Linked DNA regions of Celeribacter indicus. The main gene of each other region encodes a partner of the protein of the gene in region 2 in a complex. Links are inferred from orthologs where the notes say so. Each region holds a gene or a part of one and is shown on either strand. Other genes may lie near its edges.

What was found.
Region 1: the proteins of P73_RS13550 (region 2) and smc are in contact, whole or in part, in a crystal structure (PDB 3ZGX), measured with the Bacillus subtilis proteins. The link is inferred for Celeribacter indicus from one-to-one orthologs.

Annotation. Positions count from the first base shown.
Region 1 is NZ_CP004393.1:590,402-594,761, reverse strand. What follows is about bases 15-4,068. They hold smc (chromosome segregation protein SMC), read right to left. Parts: upstream 3,671-4,068; coding sequence 215-3,670; downstream 15-214. Other genes in these bases: P73_RS26150 (hypothetical protein), read right to left, coding at 3,854-4,006; P73_RS02975 (lytic murein transglycosylase), read left to right, coding at 15-173. Also shown: more of P73_RS02975, read left to right, coding at 1-14; P73_RS02965 (hypothetical protein), read right to left, coding at 4,108-4,360. UniProt on the Bacillus subtilis protein: Required for chromosome condensation and partitioning.
Region 2 is NZ_CP004393.1:2,678,932-2,681,987, reverse strand. The notes cover bases 1-2,750. They hold P73_RS13550 (segregation and condensation protein A), read left to right. Parts: upstream 1-851; coding sequence 852-1,649; downstream 1,650-2,750. Other genes in these bases: P73_RS13535 (2'-deoxycytidine 5'-triphosphate deaminase), read right to left, coding at 2,655-2,750; P73_RS13540 (hypothetical protein), read left to right, coding at 2,409-2,627; scpB (SMC-Scp complex subunit ScpB), read left to right, coding at 1,642-2,313; nagZ (beta-N-acetylhexosaminidase), read left to right, coding at 1-839. Also shown: more of P73_RS13535, read right to left, coding at 2,751-3,056. UniProt on the Bacillus subtilis protein: Participates in chromosomal partition during cell division. May act via the formation of a condensin-like complex containing Smc and ScpB that pull DNA away from mid-cell into both cell halves.

The DNA.
Region 1 (4,360 bases), 2.1 Mb from region 2 along the record:
CGGGGGCCCAGATGAAACAGCTCCAGCAGAAACTCCAGGCGCGGGGGCATGACGTGGGCGGGGTCGACGGAATCCTGGGGGAGAAGACCCGCGAGGCGGTCCAGAAGGAACAGATCCGTCTCGGGATGCCTGCGGACGCCTGGCCGACGACAACGCTGCTCTCCCGCCTTTGATCAAACCAGAACAGAATATCCGGCTCTGATCGCGCGAAACGTCACGCGACCAGAGCTTCGGCTTTCTTGAGATCGACGGAGACGAGCTGGCTCACGCCCTGTTCCTGCATCGTCACACCGAACAGCCTGTCCATGCGTGCCATGGTCACGGCGTGGTGGGTGATGACGAGGAAACGCGTATCGGTGCGCTGGGTCATCTCGTCGAGCATGTCGCAGAACCGCGTGACATTCGCATCATCGAGCGGCGCATCGACCTCGTCGAGGACGCAGATCGGTGCGGGATTGGCCATGAAGACCGCGAAGATCAGCGCAAGCGCCGTGAGCGTCTGCTCGCCCCCTGACAGCAGCGACAGGGTCGAAAGCTTCTTGCCCGGCGGCTGGCACATGATCTCGAGCCCGGCCTCGAGCGGATCGTCGCTTTCGACCATCATGAGCCTTGCGTCGCCACCGCCGAACAAATGGGTAAAAAGCATGGTGAAATTCGCGTTCACCTGCTCGAAGGCCGTCAGCAGCCGTTCGCGCCCCTCCCGGTTCAGCGAGGCGATGCCCGAGCGCAGCGTCTTCACCGCCTCTTCCAGATCCTCCTTTTCCTTCACGAGGGTATCGTGCTCCTCGCGCACCTCCTTCGCATCCTCCTCGGCACGCAGGTTCACCGCGCCGAGACTGTCGCGCAGGCGCCTGAGACGGTTCACGTCCACCTCGATCGTCTCGTGCGGAGGGATCGTGGCCGGATCCACGTCAAGCTCCGTGAGCAGCCGCGCCGGTGTCGTTTCCAGCTCCTCGCGAATGCGCTCGACCGCCGCCTCGACGGTTTCGCGCGCCGCATCGCGCCGGGCCTCGGCCGCAGCCCGGATCTCGCGCGCCTCGGAAGCCACACGCTCCGCCTCCCGCTCGGCGCTCACCGCGTCGCGCAGTGCGGTTTCCGCCGTCGCCAGCGCATCCGCCGCCGTCTCGCGCCGAGTCTCCGCCGCGGCAATCTGCTCCATCAGCATCTCGCGCTGATCGGCGATCTCCTCCGGCCGGGCGGCCGCCTCCTCGAGATCCTCTTGCGAACTTTCCTTCCGCTCACGCAATTCCGCGATCCGCCGGCCTGCCGTCTCCAGCCGGTGCCGCCAGCCCGAAAGCTCCTTCGTCACCTCCTGCGACCGGCGGGTGCGGGCCTCGCCCTCGCGGCGGATCTCGTCATGGGACGAACGCCGGGTCATCATCGTGATCCGCGCCGCCTCCACCGTGAGCTTGACCTGTTCGATCTCCGCCCGCGCGGCATCGAGATCGGGCAATTCGCGTAGCGCCGTCTCCGCCTCGCGCAGCCGCTGCTCGGAGGCGCGTGCCTCGTCCTCGTGACGTGCCACGGCAAGGCCCAGGGTCTCGACCTTGCCCTCGGCGAGGGTTCGGTCGTTTTCCGCCCGCGAAAGCGCCCGTGCAGCCTCCGACAGCGCCCGATCCGCCTCGCGCCGGGCCTCGCGCGCGACGCGATCCTCCTCGGTCAGGCGGAGGAGTTCCGCCTTGAGATGGTCATGCGCCTGGGCCGCGCCCGCCGCCTTCGCCTCCGCACCCACGAGATCCTGTTTCAGTTCTTCGAGACGGTTGAGCTGTTGCAGCCTGAGTGCCGCGGCGGATGGCGCGTCTTCGGCACCGGCGCGGAAACCGTCCCAACGCCACATGTCGCCCTCGCGCGAGACGAGCCGCTGGCCGGACTCGAGATCGGCCTGAAGCCGCGCCCCCTCCTCGGCCTTCACCAGCCCGACCTGCGTGATGCGACGGGACAGGACCGGCGGCACCTCGACGTGTTCGGACAGGGGCTCCACCCCCATCGGCAGGTCCGGCTCGTCCTCGTAATCGGGCAGCGCAACCCAGCCGGAGGCCTGGTAGCTTTCGATCTTCGGCTGTCTCAGATCGTCGGAGAGGGCAGCACCGAAGGCCTTTTCATATCCCGGTTTGACCCGCACGAGATCGAGGATCTGCGTTCCCGCGATCTGGTCGCGTTCGAGCATGCGTGCGAGCGCCGCGACCTCGGCCTTCAGCGCGCCGACCTCGCCCTCGGCTTCCGAGCGGGCGGCGCGGGCCTGGGCCTCCCGCGTCTGCGCCTCGGTCCGGGCATCGTCGGCGGCCATCAGCGCGGCCTCCGTCTCCTCGGCCCGCGCCTGCGCCTCTTCCTGTGCCGCCTCCGCCATGTCGAGCGCCTCGGCCGAGCGGCCGAGCGCCTGTTCCCCGTCAGCGACCGCCGCCCGCGCCCGATCCGCCTCCGACCGGGCGCGTTCGAGCGATTTGCGATTGTCCTCCACAAGCCGGGTCGCGGATTGATGTCGCGCGGCGAGGCGGGCGACGTCTTCCGTCATCTGCGTCAGCGCCGTCTCCCGGTCCGCGAGGATCTGGCTCGCCTCCGCGGCCTCCGCCGAGGACTGGCTAAGCCGCTGGCCATGCCCTTCGGAGGCCTTGACGAGTTCCTTCTGTTCCCATTCGAGCCGGGCAATGGTGTCGTCCGCGTCGCGGTTCAACTGCTCCTCGCGTGCCATATCGGCGGCGAGCTGTTCGATCCGGCGGGTCAGGGTGGCGATCGCCTCGCGGGCGCGCGTCTCCTCCTCGGCAAGCTGGTCGCGGGAGACGGTGAGACGCTGGAGGACGGCGGCGGCAATGGCCTCCTCCTCGCGCAGCGGCGGCAGGGCGCTTTCGCGCGCCTCGCGCTGCTTCGCACCCTCGCGTGCCAGCCGCTCCGCCTCCGCCGCCTGCCGGAGCCGGGTGCGCAGAACCTCCTCCGCGTCGCGTCGCGCCTGATCGGCATCAAGCCAGCGGCGGTAGTGCAAAAGCCCCTCGGCGTGGCGCAACTCCGTGCCGATTTCGCGGTAACGCGCGGCCTGACGGGCCTGACGCGCGAGAGAGGCGAGCTGGCCTGCGAGCTGTTCGACGACATCGTCCACGCGCGCCAGATTCGTCTCCGTCCCCTTGAGCTTCAGCTCGGCCTCGTGCCGCCGCTGGTAAAGCCCGGAGATCCCGGCGGCCTCCTCGAGCACGCGGCGGCGCGCCGTGGGCTTCGCGTTGATGAGTTCGGAAATCTGCCCCTGCCGCACGAGGGCGGGCGAATGCGCCCCGGTCGAGGCGTCCGCGAAGAGCATCGAGACGTCGCGCGCACGCACGTCCTTCGTGTTGACACGATAGGCCGACCCCGCGTCACGGGTGATGCGGCGGATGATTTCGAGACTGTCCTGATCGTTGAATCCGGCGGGAGCGAGCCGTTCGGAATTATCGATCGTGAGCGCCACCTCGGCGAAGTTGCGCGCAGGCCGGGAGGCGGCACCCGCGAAGATCACATCCTCCATCCCCGCGCCGCGCATCGCCTTCGGCCGGTTCTCCCCCATCACCCAGCGCAGCGCCTCGAGCAGGTTCGATTTCCCGCAGCCGTTCGGCCCGACGACCCCGGTCAGCCCGTCCGCGATCACGAGATCGGTCGGGTCGACGAAGCTCTTGAAGCCGTTGAGACGCAGACGGGTGAAACGCAAGGAGGGGCCTCCGGATGATTCAGCGTGGATCCGAAAACTGTCCGGGACCGGCCGGCGCGTGTCAACGGGAACACCGCGAGATATGGGAAAACCGGCGGAGTTATCCCCAAAATATTGCGAATCCGCCTCCGTGAAGAGGGTGACGTCGCGGGCAGCGGCGCGGTTCCTTCCCGCCCTGCCCCGTCACTTTGCCTTCGACTTCTCCGCAGCCGCCTTCATCCGGGCCAGAAGCTCCGCCTTCGGCGCCTGTTTGCCTTTCGGCTGCTGCCGCTTGTGCGCGCCGTGTTTCGGCGCCGGGGAGGGTGACTTTGCGCCGCCCATTTTCGAATAATCCATCGCAAAGACCTCTCGCGCTTTTCCCAGCCAATGCCCCGAAACTCAGCACATGGCAAGCGCGGGTCGCGGCACCGCCGGCACCCTTCCGCCGTTGCAGGCCCTCAGCGCGACCAGCGGCCCCACGGCCTCGTCTTGCAGGTGCCTTCGACCCAGCGCGGCGCGCCCTCGCTCCCGGTGCAATCGAGCCGCCCCTTCGTGATGGCCTGATCGCCGACGAAGCTACCACGCTCGAGACGGCATCCCGTCACCTGTACCACCGCGGTTTCCATCTCGATCAGCACGAGGCGCCGGGAGGGCGGCGGAAACACCGGATTGATCCGGTGCACCTCGACGCAGTCGCGGGTTTCCTCCGTA
Region 2 (3,056 bases):
GCGCGCTGCGCGAGGCTGTCGGGCGGGAGGCGCCGGTTCTGATCGACCAGGAGGGCGGACGGGTCCAGCGGCTGCGGGCGCCGCACTGGCGCGAATTCCTCCCGCCGATGGAGCAATGCGAACGCGCCCGAGATCCGGCGCGCGCCATGTGGCTGCGCGGGCGGCTCCTGGCCGAGGATCTCCATGGCGCGGGCATCGACGTGAACTGCGTGCCCGGTCTCGACGTGGCGCGGGCGGAGACCCATCCCTTCCTGCGCAACCGCTGTTTTTCCGAGGATGCTGAGACGGTCGCACGAATGGGACGCGCGCTGGTCGAGGGACTGGCGGACGGCGGTGTGGCCCCGGTGATGAAACACCTGCCGGGCCACGGGCGCGGCACGCTCGACAGCCACAGGGCATTGCCGCGGGTCAGCGCCTCGCGCGCCGATCTCGAGACGGATTTCGCCCCCTTCCGGGCGCTGCGCGATCTTTCCATGGGCATGTCCGCCCATATCGTCATGGAGGCGCTCGACCCCGACCGTCCCGCGACGCAGAGCCCGGAGGCGATCCGGGTGATCCGCGAGGAGATCGGCTTCGACGGGCTGCTGATGACCGATGACATCTCGATGGAGGCGCTCGCGGGCAGCGTGGCCGACCGGGGTACCGCGGCGCTTGCGGCGGGCTGCGATCTCGTGCTGCATTGCAACGGCGATCTGCGGGAGATGGAGACGATCGCGGCGCTCGGCGAGATGGATGCGGCGGCCCAGGCCCGTGCGGATCGTGCGGCAGACAGCCGGCCGGGATATCGCCCTGTTGACATCGCCGCGCTCGAGGCGGAATTTCGACACCTCCTGGGATAGGCAGAGGGGCCCATGGCCGAGCAGGACCAGTTCGACATCGCGGATATCCTGAGCGTCGAGGACCGGCTTGCGGCCGAGGCCCTGATCGTCGACGTCGACGGGTTCGAGGGGCCGCTCGATCTGCTGTTGCAGCTTTCGCGCACGCAGAAGGTCGATCTGCGCCGGATTTCCGTCCTGCATCTCGCGCGGCAATATCTCGCCTTCGTGGAGAAGGCCAAGGAACTGCGCATCGAGCTCGCCGCCGACTATCTGGTGATGGCCGCCTGGCTTGCCTTTCTGAAATCGCGCCTGCTGCTGCCGCCCGATCCGGCGGACGAGGGGCCCTCGGGCGAGGAGCTCGCGGCCCATCTCGCCTTTCAGCTCCAGCGGCTCGAGGCGATGCGGGAGGCCGCCGCGAAGCTCATGGCGCGCGATCAGAAGGGGCGCGACTTCTTCGTGCGCGGTCTGCCCGAGGAGGTCGCACGCATCCGCAGCGTGAGCTATACCGCAAGCCTTCTCGACCTGATGCAGGGCTATGCCCGCGTGCGCACCAAGGACGAGTTCCGCCCCTTCGTCATGGACCGGGAGGCGATCCTGTCGATGGAACAGGCGCTCGACCGGCTGCGCCACCTGATCCCCTATGCGATCGACTGGGCGGATCTGTCGAGCTACCTGCCCGAGGGCTGGGAACTCGACCCGAAGAAACGGCGCTCGGCGACCGCGGCGACCTTTGCCGCCTCGCTCGAGCTTGCGAAACAGGGTAAGATCGTGATCCGGCAGGGCGACACCTTCGCGCCCATCGAGATCAAGGCAAGGAGAGCCGATGAGTGAGCCCGAGACAGAGCCCATGGACGGGGCGGAGGCCCCGGAGATCGGAGAGAGCCTCTTCGGCGCGCCGCCGCTGGCCGAGCAGGAGCGCATGGTGGAGGCCGTGCTCTTTGCCTCCGCAGATCCGGTGAGCGTGGCCGACCTCGCCGCGCGGATGCCGCATGGCTGCGATCCGAAGGTGGCGCTCGAGCTGTTGCAGAAGCGCTATGAGGGGCGCGGCGTGCGCGTCGTCCGTGTGGGCGAGGCCTGGGCGATCCGCACCGCGCCCGATCTCGGCTTTCTCATGCAGAAGGAGACGGTGGAGACCCGCAAGCTGAGCCGCGCGGCGACCGAGACGCTTGCGATCATCGCCTATCATCAGCCCTGCACCCGTGCGGAGATCGAGGAGATCCGGGGCGTCTCCGTCTCGAAGGGGACGCTCGATCAGCTCATGGAGCTCGAATGGATCCGCTTCGGCCGCCGCCGGATGTCGCCGGGGCGTCCGGTGACCTACGTGGTGACGCCCGCCTTCCTCGACCATTTCGGGCTCGAGAGCGCGCGCGACCTTCCGGGTGTGAGGGAATTGCGCGCCGCCGGCCTTCTCGAAAGCCGCCCGATGCCGGGGCTCGGAGAGGACGGTGCCGAAGAGGACGAGGGGCAGGAGGACCTGTTCGAGGACGAAAGCTGAGCGCCGCACCTTGGATCGGCGGGCGGTGCATACTAGCTAGGGAGAGAGGCCGGTCGGGCAGGCGGGCCCGACGTGCAAGGAAAAGGACCGGAGCGATGAATATTGACAGAGTGATCAACATGGTTGTGCGCCAGGTGATGCGCCGCCTCGTCAACATGGGGGTGAACAAGGGCATCGACATGGGCGGCAAGGCCTGGGAAAGGCGCGGAGGCGGCGGGAGCGAGGCGTCGGGCGACACCAAGGCCGGCGCGGGCGACACGGCCAAGCGTGCGAAGAAGGTCGCGCGGCTGTCGCGCCGCATCGGCCGCTTCTGACCGTCGGAGCCTCCGCAGACCGCGCGCTCAGGCGCGGAAGTGCTTCGAGAGCTTGAGGCCCTGTCCCTGATAGTTGGAGGCGAGATCGGCGCCGTAGAGCCGTTCCGGCCGCGTTTCCATCCGCTCGTAGACCAGCCGTCCGACGATCTGCCCGTGCTCGAGCACGAAGGGCGCCTCGTGGCACCGCACTTCGAGCACCCCGCGCGATCCGGCTCCGCCGGCGTTCGCATGACCGAATCCCGGATCGAAGAATCCCGCGTAATGCACGCGGAACTCCCCCACCATCGCAAGATAGGGCGCCATTTCGGCGGCATAGTCGGGCGGGATATGCACCGCCTCGCGGCTCACTAGGATGTAGAAGGCGCCGGGGTCGAGGATGATGCGGCCGTCCCTGGCGTGGATCGGCTCCCAATATTCGGAGGGATCGTA